Linked DNA regions of Myxosarcina sp. GI1. Each later gene encodes a partner of the first gene's protein in a complex. Links are inferred from orthologs where the notes say so. Each region holds a gene or a part of one and is shown on either strand. Other genes may lie near its edges.

The links.
Region 2: the proteins of ndhC (region 1) and KV40_RS19545 are in contact, whole or in part, in a cryo-EM structure (PDB 7NYH), measured with the Escherichia coli proteins. The link is inferred for Myxosarcina sp. GI1 from one-to-one orthologs.

What each region holds. Positions count from the first base shown.
Region 1 is NZ_JRFE01000016.1:252,413-263,050, forward strand. What follows is about bases 816-3,530. They hold ndhC (photosynthetic/respiratory NAD(P)H-quinone oxidoreductase subunit C), read right to left. Parts: upstream 2,497-3,530; coding sequence 2,134-2,496; downstream 816-2,133. Other genes in these bases: KV40_RS12770 (NAD(P)H-quinone oxidoreductase subunit J), read right to left, coding at 865-1,416; nuoB (NADH-quinone oxidoreductase subunit NuoB), read right to left, coding at 1,409-2,137; KV40_RS12785 (cysteine desulfurase family protein), read right to left, coding at 2,615-3,530. Also shown: KV40_RS12765 (hypothetical protein), read left to right, coding at 1-758; more of KV40_RS12785, read right to left, coding at 3,531-3,775; KV40_RS12795 (response regulator transcription factor), read left to right, coding at 4,098-4,850; KV40_RS12800 (cell wall metabolism sensor histidine kinase WalK), read left to right, coding at 4,988-6,319; phosphate signaling complex protein PhoU, read left to right, coding at 6,422-7,087; KV40_RS12810 (iron uptake porin), read left to right, coding at 7,498-9,096; phosphate ABC transporter substrate-binding protein PstS, read left to right, coding at 9,375-10,466. UniProt on the Escherichia coli protein: NDH-1 shuttles electrons from NADH, via FMN and iron-sulfur (Fe-S) centers, to quinones in the respiratory chain. The immediate electron acceptor for the enzyme in this species is believed to be ubiquinone.
Region 2 is NZ_JRFE01000025.1:18,655-23,180, reverse strand. Bases 1-2,875 are described here. They hold KV40_RS19545 (NADH-quinone oxidoreductase subunit J), read left to right. Parts: upstream 1-1,063; coding sequence 1,064-1,687; downstream 1,688-2,875. Other genes in these bases: KV40_RS19535 (SDR family NAD(P)-dependent oxidoreductase), read right to left, coding at 2,323-2,875; nuoK (NADH-quinone oxidoreductase subunit NuoK), read left to right, coding at 1,745-2,050; ndhI (NAD(P)H-quinone oxidoreductase subunit I), read left to right, coding at 319-945; nuoH (NADH-quinone oxidoreductase subunit NuoH), read left to right, coding at 1-273. Also shown: more of KV40_RS19535, read right to left, coding at 2,876-3,081; KV40_RS19530 (hypothetical protein), read right to left, coding at 3,179-3,643; KV40_RS19525 (YqeG family HAD IIIA-type phosphatase), read right to left, coding at 3,971-4,526. UniProt on the Escherichia coli protein: NDH-1 shuttles electrons from NADH, via FMN and iron-sulfur (Fe-S) centers, to quinones in the respiratory chain. The immediate electron acceptor for the enzyme in this species is believed to be ubiquinone.

The DNA.
Region 1 (10,638 bases):
AACAGATCGTTACCAAGCTCAAACAGGCTCGTCAAACAGGAGAATTAAAAACAGAAAGAATTCGCGAAATTGTCAGAGAAGCAGTTTCTGAAGCCGTAACCGAAGTAAAAGAAGGTAGAGTGGAAATTGCCACTTTAATTCGTGAAGCGATCGCGGCGGTTACGGAAACTTTCCAGGAAAAAGCTGGCGAAATTAAAGAAGAATTAGCCGCATCAATTGAAGGTGCCATTGACGGTGCCAGCGAAGCCAGACGCAAGGCAATTGTTGAAACTCAAGAAGAAATTCAAACTTTACAGGCGCAAGTCACAACTGAAGAAGACGAACTGCAACAGGAAATTGATGGCGCGCTAACAGAAGTCGAAACTCAAAACGATACTACATCCGATAAAGTTACTCAGGCGATCGCTGAAGCCGTTGTCACCGTTAGAGATAGCGAAGAATTTTCTTTACTACAAAAACGCTATGCTCAACTAAAAGCTCAATTAGCAGTTTTACAGGCTAACCTATCGAGCCGTTATGGGGAGCGTTATGAAGAAGTCAATAAATACCTGGAAGAAGCAAAAACCTGGTACGAAAAAGCTAAAGAAGATCCCGAATTATTTACCGACAAAGTCAAGCAGCGCAGAGATAAGTTCGAGCAAAAATTAGGAGAAACAGGCGGTGCAGCGGCGCGCAAAGAACGGCAGCTCAAGCAGCTATTAAAAGAACTATGGCAGTCTGTGAGAGAAATATTTCAGGAAGAAAAAGTTACTAAATAAAAAGGCAACAGTAAGAATTAATATAGGCTATTTGCTCTAAAGCTGCCTAAAATAAAAATCCTCCCGAATTTGGGAGGATTTAATCGTTAAAGAACAAAATTCGACTTTAATAAGCGTCTTGTAATTCGTAAAAATCAGGAGAGATATAGTCTTTCCGTAAGGGCCAACCTTCCCAATCTTCATTCATTAATATACGCTTGAGATTGGGATGCCCTTCGTAAACAATCCCATACATATCGTAGCTTTCTCGCTCCTGCCAGTCAGCCGCTTTCCAAATCCAATATACCGAAGGAACTTTAGGATTATCTCTAGGCAAAAGTACTTTAAGTCTTACTTCTTTCGGGCGTTCGGCATCATCGCTAACTTCAATCAAATGATAAAAGCTAACCAGTTCTTTCCCTGGACCGAGATCGTATGCTCCCTGACACTGAAGATAGTTAAAGCCGTAGGCATATAGTGCGGTAGCAATGGGAAGTAAAAACTCAGCTTCTACTTCGATTAACTCTACACCGCTAACATCTACAGGTAATGGTTTGTTATCAAAACCGTTTTCGCTCAACCACTTAGAAGTTTCACCAGCTTCAACTATGTCAGTAGCTTCGGCATTTTCTTCAGAATTATTTTCTTCAGAGTTATTGTTTTTTTCTTCTTCAGCCACGCTCTATCTCCTCTTTAGCTTCTTCTAAGGTATCTGGTAATGGCATTCCCATTGCTTCTGCCAGCTCTTTAGGCGGTGCTTGGCGCGTTTGTGATTGCAAATACTTACCGTCGTAATCCGATCTAACCAATTTCATGTTGTGAGCGGTACTGTAATAGCGATGAGTTTGCTCTAGAGCGGCTGCCCTCTCTTGAAGAGACTCATTAGAAACTTTTCTTCGTAGCTTAATAATGGCATCAAATATAGCTTCGGGGCGAGGTGGACAACCAGGAATGTAAACGTCAACGGGAATTAGTTTGTCTACTCCTCTTACTGCTGTAGTAGAGTCGCTACTAAACATACCTCCAGTAATAGTGCAGGCACCCATAGCAATAACGTACTTGGGATCTGCCATTTCTTCATAAAGTCGTACTACCGCAGGTGCCATTTTCATGGTAATCGTACCCGCAGTAATAATTAAATCGGCTTGACGGGGACTAGCACGAGGTATCAAACCAAAGCGATCAAAATCAAATCTCGAACCGATAAGAGCCGCAAATTCGATAAAGCAGCAAGCAGTACCATACATCATGGGCCACAAACTCGAAAGTTTTGCCCAGTTATATAGGTCATCTACTGTAGTGAGAATAATGTTTTCCGATAAGTCTTGCGTAACTTTAGTCGGACTAACGGGATTAATAATTTTTTCTTTTTGTTCTTGCTCGAATAAATTGGAAGTCATGACCACTCCAAAGCTCCTTTTCTCCACGCATACACCAAAGCCACAACTAAAATAGCAATAAAAATTAAGGCTTCGACAAATGCTAATAATCCCAAACGGCTAAAAGCCACTGCCCAAGGGTATAAAAATACTGTTTCTACATCAAAAACTACAAAAACTAAGGCAAACATATAGTAGCGGATATTAAACTGTATCCAGGCACCCCCTACAGGTTCCATACCAGATTCATAGGTAGTGCGTCTTTCGGGACCACCGCCTTTTGGTCTTAGAACTGCCGACGCAGTTAGAGCCAAAGCTGGCACCGCACTACACAGCAGCAAAAAAACTAAAAAATATTCATAACCATTGAGAACAAACAATTTTTATCTCTTACTCCTTAGCCGATGGTGTTCGATTTGTATGATATCTCTTTACTTTTCTTTATTCTAGTAGAGAGTAGGTCAGAGATGAAAAGAAAAACTCCTTTTAAGTGTGAGTTTAACAACATACTAATGGCATTAAACGACTCAAGATCTGCTTGAGTACCATTGCTGTCCAGTCAATATCGGCTGTAGTAGTTTCGCGATCGATTGTCAAACGAATTCCTCGTTTGGCGGTTGCTTCGCTATAGCCCATTGCCAACAAAATGGGACTGGGATTTAATTTTCCGCTATGACAGGCAGCACCAGCACTGATGCCAATTCCTGCCAGATTTAGCTGTCGCACTATAGTTTTACCAGTTACATCACTAGCTGCCAAGCGATCGCTCAAAACAAAACTGACGTGATGGGGAAGACGATACAGGCGATCTCCCGTAGGTATCAAACAAGTACAATCGGCTAGGCGATCGAATAGGCGATCGCGTAACGCCATCAATCTGGGTACTTCTGCACTCATTTCCGCAGCAGCCAGTTCGGCAGCGATGCCCAGAGCGGCGATCGCGGGTACTGCCTGAGTTCCCGACCGCAGTTCTAATTCTTGACCGCCTCCACTTAAAAGCGGTACTAGCTCGATCCCAGAACGAACGTACAGCGCACCCGCACCTTTAATGCCATATATTTTATGTCCCGACAGAGACAACAAATCGACTCCCAACTGCTCTACATTTATGGGCAAACAGCCTGCTACCTGTACCGCATCGGTATGAAAAGGAATTCCCCTGGCGCGAGCAATTCGAGCTAAACGATCGATTGGCTGTAGCGTTCCCACTTCACTCTGTCCGTAAATTATGGAAACCAGAACTGTATTAGAACGGATGGCGGCTTGTAAATCTAACGGTTCTACTCTACCTTGACAATTGACGGGCAGTCTGGTTATCTGCCAACCTTGCCGCTCTAAGATTTCTACTGGTTTGGCGATCGCCGAATGTTCGACGCTAGAAATAATAATGTGTTGGGGTGTTTGATATTTTCGTACTATCCCCAAAATGGCTAGATTGTCTGCTTCGGTTCCGCCAGAAGTAAAAACAATTGATTCGGGTGCAGCGTGGATCGAGCTAGCTACCTGAATTCTAGCAGCTTCTAATCGTGTTGCTGCCTGTTGCCCCCACCCATGCAAACTCGAAGGATTGCCCCATTGTTGGCTCATAACTTGTTGCGCTAGCGCGATCGCCTCTGGACGGGGTTTGGTAGTCGCGCTGCGATCGAGATAAATTTGCATCAATTCAGCGATTTGTAAACATTGAGAAGTAAATTAACTCGCGATCTAAAAAGCGATCGCGATTCGATCGTTCTAACTTTGTTGTCTGACAAAGTAAATAAATACCAAGAAAGTAGCTGTACAAAAAATTTATATTCAAAATATCAAGCTACTGTAACTTTTACTAATTTTAGAATGTTCTTTTGTCTGCTAAGACGAAGTTCGAGTAAATAATTGAGGTGAGTCGAGTATGTATATTATAAGTAATTTTTCAGCTTAGTTAATCTACAATCGACAATCTTAGTGTATATGTAATCATAGGGACAATTAAAAATATCTATTTATGCTATCTCTAGAACTCGAACGCGCTGCTTCTGAATCCGAATTAGCTCAGAAAAACCGCATCTTATTAGTAGAAGATGAAGAATTAATCGGAGAAATGATCGAGGTCGCGCTACAGGCAGAAGGTTATGAAGTTAAAAAGGTTAGGGATGGACGTGCTGCTTTGAATTTGCTGCAAAATCCCGACTCTTCTGAAACTAAGCTAGCTACCGATTTAATTATTCTCGATTTAATGTTGCCCGAGGTTAACGGATTGGATATCTGCCGTTTATTGCGTTATCAAGGAGATATTACCCCGATTTTGGTAATCAGTGCCAAAAGCAGTGAAACAGACCGCGTTTTAGGTTTAGAAGTAGGAGCAGATGACTATTTAACTAAACCTTTTAGTATGCGCGAACTAGTTGCTCGTTGTCGCGCGCTATTGCGTCGCCAGAGATACAGCAATTTATCCTCAACTCCAGTCCAAAAATATCGAGATATCAGTCTCTTTCCCCAGGAGTGTCGGGTATTAGTTCGAGGCACCGAAGTCAATTTATCACCTAAAGAATTTCGGCTATTGGAGCTATTTATGAGTTATCCGCGCCGAGTATGGTCGCGAGAGCAGTTAATCGAGCAGGTTTGGGGACCTGATTTTTTGGGAGATACTAAAACAGTAGACGTTCATATTCGCTGGCTGCGCGAAAAGCTGGAATTAGAACCGAGCCAGCCAGAATATCTTATAACCGTACGCGGTTTTGGATATCGTTTTGGTTAATATCTAATATTTAATTAAAATAAATATTTAGTATAGGCGGCAATCATAAAAAGCTATTCAGTAGAATTTTAGTCTAGTTGTCAATATGATTAGTAACGTAGAGCAAATCGAAGTTACACAAGGACTAAAAAAAACTAATGGCTGCCGTAGAGTTTTGCTTGGGACTATTACTAGGAGTTGCATTTTGTACTTGGCAGCAATACAAATTCAAACAGAAGCTGCGCAAGCTGTTAGCTACTTTTGCCTTAAATGATGAGCCTACAGTTGCCCTACCGATAATTTCTCAGGTGCGGCGCAGGTTGAACGAACTGGATTTACGACGCAGAGAGTTAGAAAGCGAACGAGAAGTCTGGCAGCAGTTAATCGAACGGGCACCTGTTGGTTATCTCCAGGTAGATGCCGAGAATCAACTTTTAGGCTGCAATCTACAGGCACGACAATTGCTAAAAATAGACTATCGGCGAGCCGACCGAATCCGTCTGTTGCTAGAGCTAGTACGTTCGTACGATCTCGATCGCCTGATCGAACAGACTCGTCAACTACAGCAAGTTCAAGAAAAAAAATGGACTTATTACTTTACCCGTTGTGCTAACGACGAAGAAACTCAAGCAACATCTGACTCTGCTGCCTCAACTAAAATTGTCGAATCAATTGCCCTTCAGGGCTTTGGCTTTCCCTTACCTAACGAACAGGTAGGCGTTTTTCTCCTCGACCGCCAGCCGTTAGTAGAATTGTCTCAGTCGCGCGATCGCACTTTTTCCGATCTGACTCACGAACTTAGAACGCCTCTAACCTCAATTTCTCTAGTAGCAGAAAATCTACTGACTAGATTACAAAATCCCGAACGACGCTGGGTAGAACAAATGCTGCGCGAAACTAATCGTCTGAGCGAACTAGTTCGCCAATGGCTCGACTTAACTCAATTAGAAGCAGCACCCCATCGCATTCTTAAATACGAAACCCTCGATTTACATCAGCTAATTTTGTCAGTTTGGCAGATTTTAGAACCGATTGCCAACAAAAAACAGGTAGCTCTAACTTATTTTGGTACTACCAATATATCTCTTGCCGCCGATCGCTCGCGCCTGATTCAGGTTTTGCTAAATCTATTAGATAACGCTATCAAACACACCCCTCCTCAAACAGAAATTATTGTTAGAGTTACTCTGCAACCAGCTACCAAAACTGACATAGAGCAAATAACTATTGACGTAATTGACTCTGGCAGAGGTTTTTCAGAATCCGATCTACCTTATATTTTTGAGCGACTCTATCGAGGAGACAAATCTCGCTTGAGAATCAGATTGCCCGAAACTCAGTCAAATGGAGACGGTAGTGGTTTGGGGCTAGCGATCGCTCAACAAATTATTCGTTCTCATGGCGGCTCAATCTGTGCTAAAAATGACCCTAAAATTGGAGGTGCCTGGCTACAAGTTACTCTGCCTACTGAAAAACCCGCAAAAATTTAGTTGGTTTAGTAATTTACAATACTATTTCTAATAAAATCTTAAACTTTTTTTGTTATCAACAGAGGAGAACTATCATGTTATATAGTAGGATTTTAACAACCCGTGTCATTACCTCAAGCTAATCGTTCGGATTCCAATCAACTAGAGCGTTCTCTTAAAAGAGTTCAGCAAGACGTTTTACGTATGGGAGCTTTAGTAGAAGAGTCCTTGCGCTTGAGTCACCAATGCCTGTTTCAGCGTCATTTAGAAGCTGCTAAAAAGATTACTTATTTAGAAAAGCGCATAGATGCTTACTATCGTCAAATCGAGCTAGATTGTGCTGCTTTAATGACTCTACAAGCACCCGTCGCTCAAGATCTGCGGTTGTTAAGTGCCTTTATGCAGTTGGTGCGCGATCTAGAAAGAATTGGCGATTATGCTCAAGACATCAGCGAAATGACTTTAAAATTAGTCAAGTATCCGCCTCACGATTCTTTAAAAGAAATCGAACTAATGTCCGAACACGTTCAGTTTATGCTAGCTACTAGCTTGGTGGCTCTTGCCGATCTCGACGCTACAGCAGGCAAAAGAGTCAAAGATTTGGACGATACGGTAGATGATGCCTATGAAAACCTGTACGAAGTTCTGGCATATCAAAAAGATATTCAAGGAGTAGTAGAGCCGTTCTTACTTTTAGCGTTAATCGCACGCCATTTGGAACGAATGGCAGACCATGCTACCAATATCGGTCAACGAGTTTCATATATAGTTACGGGCCAGAGAAATTGAGCGGTATCTGACCGACAGAACGCGGTTAGCGCAGCCAGCGGCAAAGCCGATCGCAACTGTTTAACCAACGTTTAAGCTTTGCTTAAACTTGACATTACCGCCAGTTTAGCTTTTTAAATTAAAATCGATGATGAATACAGATAACTGCAAGGCAATTTATCTGGTTTAACTTCTGTGATAATTTACGTCAAGACGATCTAAATCACAGAAAATAGTAATTTAACCGCTTATGGTTAGAGATCGAAACAAAGTTGTTTTTCAAGCCACTTATGCCAAAAAATAATCTGACCATCGGTCGATTTTAGTAGGCAAATTATTGAATATATTGTCAAGCATAGACAATATATTTACGTGGTAACTAAAACTACTGTTTTGTAAATAGAAATCCAATTTAGGTGTGAGGATTACAGATGAGTAAATTATTTTGGCAAACTTTGAAAGTTGCTCCTGCAATATTTGCCGCTTCTCTTTTGACTGCTAATGGGGCAAATGCTCAAGCACTGCCCGAAAATGGTAACGACAGTTCGGTAAACGAAACTTTAGAACGGATCGATCGCTACCAAAATAACTCTACTTCTTCCCAGTCTCAGGTAACTAACGTCAACCAGCTTCGCGACGTATCACCTACCGACTGGGCTTATGAAGCTCTCCGTAGCTTAGTAGACCGCTATGGCTGTATTGCTGGTTATCCCAATCAAACCTATCGCGGCAGTCAGGCTCTAACCCGTTATGAATTTGCTGCTGGTTTAAACTCCTGCTTAAATCAAATCGAGCGTTTGATTGCTTCTTCTGAAGCCGTTACCAGAGAAGATTTAGACACGATGAATCGTCTCGCTCAGGAGTTTGAAGCAGAACTAGCTACTCTTGGCGGTCGTATTGATAATATCGAAAGCCGTACCGCTTTCTTAGAAGACAATCAGTTTTCTACTACTACTAAACTGAGTGGAGAAGCAATTTTCTCTGTTCAGCAAGCCTTTGGTGAAGAGGTTGACTCGCAGACTACCTTCGGCGATCGCGTCCGCTTGAACTTCGATACCAGTTTCTTTGGTGAAGACCGTTTGCGGACTAGATTAGAAGCAGGTAACTTCGACGATATTTTGCGTAGCGACGTTACTGGTACCGATTCAACTCGTCTTGGTTTTGATGCTGGTGGTGGTAACAATATTGCCCTCGACGATTTGTACTATCGCTTCCCGGTAGGCGAAAGGCTGAACGTTTGGGTTGGAGCTAACAGTCTCGATCTATATGACATTCTTGCTGTCGGCAACCCCATTCTAGAAAGTAGCGGTACTGGTGCTTTGTCTCGCTTTAACCGCCGCAATCCTCTCGTACTTAGAGGTACTGAAGGTGCTGGTGCTGGCGTTAGCGCTAGTTTGTTAGACGATAGAATTACCGTAACTGGTTTGTATCTAACTGATAATGGCAACGATCCTGCAGATGGTGAAGGTCTATACAATGGTTCTTTCAGTGCAGGTGGACAAGTTGAATTTTCTCCCATCGAGAATCTAGATTTAGCTTTGACCTATATTCGTAGTTACGAAACTGGTGATAGCGTGGATCTCTCTGGAGGTACAGTTAACGGAGCTGCCGCCGAACCATTTGGCGAGGTAGCTACTGCTGCTAACAAGTTTGGTGGTTCTGTTACCTATAGTTTGGGCGAACGTTTTGTCATTGCTGGTTTTGGTGGCTATGCCGATGCCGAACAGTTAGAAGGCGGTGACGCAAGTGGAGATATCTGGACTTGGGGTGCTAACGTTTCTATTCTTGACTTTGGTAGAGAAGGTGCCGTGTTAGCATTTGCTGGCGGTCAACCTCCCAAATTCACTACCGATGAAGCAGGCATTGCAGAAGACATAGATACTTCCTACATCGTTGAGGCACTTTATAAATTCCCTCTTAACGACAATATCTTAATCACTCCTGGTGCTTATGTAGTCTTCAATCCCAACCACGATGAAGATGCTGACGAAGTTTACGTAGGCGTAATTCGTACTACTTTCTCCTTCTAAAAGTAGTGCCGTTACTGGTTTATTTCAGCTAAATATCATACAGACAAAAATTAGGGTGGACAATGTCCACCCTAAACAGTTTTTTAGCAGGTTGTTAATCTTTTGTTTACCTAATTTTTACTTGTGGATAACTAGCGAAAGTTATTTTGGTAAAGATCTTCAAAAATTAGTAAGACTACCGACCAAAAAGGTTATCCCAGCGAAGGAATTAGCATTTTTTAGTCAATCGCGAAAATTTAATTCAAATTACAAACATAACGAACGAAAGACAAAAATATATGGTTTCCGCAATTTTTTCCAAACGACAGCTATGGTTTGCCCCTCTAATTGCCGTTACTGTCAGTCTTACTTCCTGTGGCGGCGGTCAATCTCCTACTGAGCCTTCATCAGAAGGTGGAACTTCTTCGGGAGGAAGTGATGTTTCTGCATCTCTAACAGGTGCTGGTGCTAGTTTTCCCGCACCTTTATATCAACGCTGGTTTTCTGAATACAACAAAGTAAATCCCAATGTACAAGTAACCTATCAATCTGTTGGTAGTGGTGCGGGAGTAGAACAGTTTATTCAAAATACTGTAGACTTTGGTGCTAGCGATGTAGCAATGACGGATGAAGAAATGCAACAGGTCGAACGTGGAGTAGCCCTGTTACCGATGACGGCTGGCAGTATCGTCTTGGGATACAACCTTCCTGATGTTGAAAATCTCCAGCTATCGCGAGATGTATATACAAATATTTTGTTAGGTAACATTACTAACTGGAACGATCCAGCTATTGCTGAAATTAATCCCGATGCCAACTTACCCGATACTAAAATTAACGTAGTGCATCGTTCTGACGGTAGTGGTACTACTGGAGTTTTTACCCAACACCTCAGCGCAATTAGTCCTGAATGGGAACAACAAGTAGGTAGCGGTAAAACAGTAGAATGGCCTGTGGGTATTGGTGCTAAAGGAAATGAAGGTGTTACCGCTCAAATTTTACAAACCGAAGGTTCGATTGGCTATATAGAGTACGGCTACGCCAAACAGCAAGACATTCCTACAGCTAGCTTAGAAAATCAAGCAGGGAACTATATCGCTCCTTCAGTAGAGTCTGCTAGCAAAACTCTCGAAGCTGTTACCTTGCCAGATAACCTACGCGCCTTTATTACCGATCCTGAAGGCGATGAATCTTATCCTATTGTTACTTATACTTGGGTTTTAGCATACGAAAACTATAACGATCCTGAAAAGCTGCAAGCTTTAAAAGATGTTCTTACTTGGTCGTTAGAAGAAGGGCAAGATTATTCTGAAGAGTTGGGTTATGTACCTTTACCCGATAATGTGGTGCAAAAAGTAGAAGCAAAACTAGAAACTATTCAGGCTCAATAGATTGGGTTTTAGATTTCAGTTTAAAACTAGATAATTTTGTTTTTCTTGATTTTTCTCCGTTCCAAATAGGTGACGGAGTTTTTATTTGCACAATTAATTCAACCACTTTTTTAGATGTAGTCATTTCAATCAATTTTCTCATGAATAAATCAACTAGCTTTTTGTTGGTGGT
Region 2 (4,526 bases), on another replicon or contig:
ATCGTTCCCTTGAGTAATTTAGCCGATTGGTTGGGTGTTAGTGAAACTACTCCTTGGTTGCAAGTTCTAACTGCTTCTTTAGGTATTTTAATGACCCTAATCAAAGCTTATTTTCTAGTATTTATTGCTATTTTATTGCGTTGGACTGTACCCAGGGTGCGTATCGATCAATTACTCAATCTCGGTTGGAAATTTTTACTACCAGTTTCACTTGCCAATCTGTTAATTACTGCCGCTCTCAAATTAACTTTTCCCATTGCCTTTGGTGGTTAAATCCCATTTTTGTAGATTACCCACTTGACAAAATTCAAAATTATTATGTTTAACATTCTCAAACAAGTTCGAGATTACGCCCAAGAAAGTTGGCAAGCAGCAAAATATATCGGACAAGGGCTATCTGTTACCTTCGACCACATGCAGCGTCGTCCCGTTACCGTTCAATATCCTTACGAAAAACTTATCCCTTCCGAACGCTATCGCGGTAGAATTCATTTTGAATTTGATAAATGTATCGCTTGCGAAGTTTGCGTACGTGTCTGTCCGATTAACTTACCTGTAGTTGATTGGGAATTTAACAAACAGGCAAAGAAAAAAAATCTCAAACACTACAGTATCGACTTTGGGGTTTGCATTTTCTGTGGTAACTGCGTAGAGTACTGCCCGACAAACTGCCTCTCAATGACGGAAGAGTACGAAATGGCTGCTTACGATCGCCACGAACTTAATTACGATAATGTAGCATTAGGACGTTTGCCCTATAAGGTCACTCAAGATCCGATGGTTACTCCTTTACGGGAACTGGCTTACCTTCCTAAAGGCATAATCGAACCCCATCAATTACCTGCTGGTTCACAACGGGCTGGCAGACGACCTGAAGATATTCAGCAAGAAATTGAAGCTGCCAAACCAAAAGAAAAAGAAACAGCAGAAGCAAAAGGCGAGTAAACAAAAAAGATCGAGAATAAAACATGAGATTGCGCTCGTTTAGTCCTCGTGTTTGGCTCGATCGCTACAAACTCGCCGTATCAAGCGAAAAACTACAAACAAACAAAGGAGAACAAGCGTGAATTTAGCCGAAGGAGTTCAAATAGTTTCTTTTGGTATTTTAGCCGTGATGATGTTGGGTGCAGCTTTAGGAGTAGTCTTATTGTCTAATATCGTTCACTCAGCTTTTTTACTGGCAGGGGTTTTTCTCAGCATTTCTGGTTTTTACATTTTACTTAATGCTGACTTTGTTGCTGCCGCCCAAATTTTAATTTATGTCGGTGCGGTCAATGTGCTAATTTTGTTTGCCATTATGTTGGTTAACAAGCAGGAAGTCTTTTCTGAAATTCCAGGTCGCTGGATTCGCAAACTAGCCACTGGCGCAGTTTGCCTGGGTCTGTTCGCACTTTTAGGAACGATGATTTTAGTAACGCCCTGGTCGCTCTCTACTACCTCCCCTGCCGTAGTAGATAATACTATTGTGGCTATCGGCGAACACTTTTTCAGCGATTATTTGTTGCCGTTTGAACTAGCTTCCGTTTTGTTGTTGATGGCAATGGTAGGAGCGATTATTCTCGCTCGTCGCGATCTTATTCCCGATGTGGTATCGATGCAGGAAATTGTTTCTACAAGTTTGACTTTGCCAGAGCGTCCTCGCGAATTAGTTGCTTCTGGCGATCGCCCCCCAAATGAGGGCGAATAGATCGAGCCTCAGCAATTTAGAAAAATTATCATCACTAAAATTTAAGGAGTAAGAGCAATGCAGATGGAATATTTTTTATTGTTAGCTGCGGCATTGTTTTGTATCGGTATTTATGGTCTGATTAGCAGCCGCAACGCTGTTAGAGTGTTAATGTCTATCGAGTTAATGCTCAACGCAGTCAATCTCAATTTGATGGGCTTTTCCAACTTTTTAGACCCTAGTGCGATTAAAGGACAAGTATTTACCGTTTTTGTCATTACCGTTGCTGCGGCAGAAGCAGCAGTAGGCTTAGCAATTGTCTTAGCTATTTACCGCAATCGCCAAACTATCGATATGGAACAGTTTAATTTGCTCAAGTGGTAGTCAAACGGAGGCAGAAGCTGTAAGGCAGAAGGCAGAAGGGTTTTTAAAAGTCTAAAGTCGCAGCGGGCAACGCGAATGCGCAATGCGATGCTTCTCATCTTGGAGCGATAGCCCCTGCGCCGCAAGTCGCGTCTAGCGAAGCTCTGAGCCAATAGGCTCTGCATCTGAATTCTCAAGTAAGCGAGAAAAACTTTAGATTTTTGCCTTGAGACTTCAGACTTTATTTATCTCACTGTCATCTGTCATCTAATCTTTTTAATTTTCCGCTCGCGCTACCAAGGTAAAACAGTACCATCCCAGGAAAAAAAATTGCCGCTGTCTTTAATCTTTAGACCTTCAATTACACTTAATAGTAAATTAACCGTATGTTCCACAGAAAACAGTTGTTCTGGTGGAACATTTTTTTGGAAAGGTAGAGAAAGTCTAGTATCGGTCGTGCCTGGATGCAATGCGACAACAATTGTTTGCGGACATTTCCGACTATATTCAATCGCGGCAGTGCGCAATAGCATATTTAAAGCCGCTTTAGAAGCACGATAACCATACCAGCCACCCAGACGATTATCCCCAATGCTGCCGACTTTAGCAGAAATACTGGCAAAAATGTTGCGATCGCTATGGCGCAACAAAGGCAGCAGATATTTGGCAAACAGCACCGCACCAATGCTATTGACCTGAAAGTAATAAAGTAAGTTATCCGAATCTATCTGTATGAGGCTTTTTTCTGGTGCTAATTGTCCTTCGTGTAAGACTCCCACGCAATAAATAACCAGGTGCAGTTTACTTGCAGACGTGCCAATCTGTCGAACTGCGGCGGCTATCTGAGATTCATCCGTAACATCAACTTGCAAGACAAACAGTTGCTGGGGATGTTTGTGGCTGAGTGCTATTAATTCGTTTGCCGATGCTTCGCGGCGATAGGTAGCATAGATATTGCTAATTTTCTCATTTTGTAGTAAGGCGCGAACGAAACCCAGACCAATTCCCTGACTCGCCCCTACTATCAACGCATTATTAATATTTTCTGACACTCACTCCTGATTCCATTATTTTTTATTATTAATTAATATCGAACATCGATAAATTTTATTTGTAAGTAGGAGCAAGGCAATGCCTTGCCCCAACGCCTTATTCATAGGTAGCGATCGCATAACTCGACCATTCTTGACTTTTTTGTTTATCTTTTTTCAACAGTCGCCAGGTTTTTCCCTCTGCCTGTCGCTGTAAATAAACATCAAAATCATTATCTTTGCGTTCTATCTGACGGCGCGACAACTTGAGTAGAAAATTGTATTTTCCTTGCAGGTGATATGTCGGTAATTTTGCTATATATAACGGCTGTAGCTTTTTAATGCGAATATTATCGATTTCAATTTTAGGAGATGCCAAATCTAGTTGCCGTGATAGAGTAGCTTCGGTTGTCTCTAATTCAAAAGCGAGTGCCTGTTTAATTATTTCTCCCCCTGGTGCGAGTTCTTTGGGCGGAGCTAAGTAACCGCAGCTATTGAGCAGTAATAAAATAATTACTGCCCAGTAAAGTTTTCCCAGCCAGCTAAATATATTTTTTGTTACTCGATTGCTCGCGCTTTTCATTAAGTAATAAAAGTGGACTTTATCTTACATCTCAAGCAAACTGAATTTTGGTACATTTTGCCAAACGTTTGCTAATTATTACAAGTTCGAGCCAGTTGTTAGCGATCGCCAACAAAATATTAAATTTATTTTACCAATGTTCTTCAAATTTAAGTCAGATTATCAAAGCGTTACACCGAATTCATGATGTAACGCTCGATAACTTAGATATTTCACTATATTTAGGGTCTTTATAAAGGCTGACCCCATTTAAAACTAAAATTATAATCCCAGATTTTGACAGTTAACTTTAATTTCGTAATATTTTTTTTATTTTTTGTTTTGTTATTAAGGATTAATTTTGTTTGAGTTATGTTGCGTAGCTGCTAGAGATACTCCTAACAGTTGTGAAAGCCAGGCTTCCAAATTGTGAATTGAAAAGTTGTGAGACAGAGATGTCAAACTACTCATCGGACTAACTAAAATAGTAAACATTCCCAAACGATTGCCCGCAAGCACATCGGTAAACAAGCGATCGCCAATCATTGCCACTCTTTCTACAGGCAAGTCCATCTCCCTTGCGGCTTGTCTTAGTTTGCGTCGAGAAGGTTTTCGCGCGCCCGAAATATATGGAAGTTCTAGCGAGCGAGCAATATTACCGATACGACCTTCACTGATATTGTTACTTACTAGCCAGATAGGTACCATTTGTCTGACTTCGGCTATCCACTGCTGTAAATCGGCAGAAACTGTATGATTTTGATAGGAAACCAAAGTTTCATCCACATCTAAAATTAAACCTTTAATTTGATTGTCTTGAAAAACTTGAGGATTTAGCTCGACAATCGTTCCACTAAGAATTAAATCAGGCTGTAACAAATTTGTTTTAAACACGATCGAATAT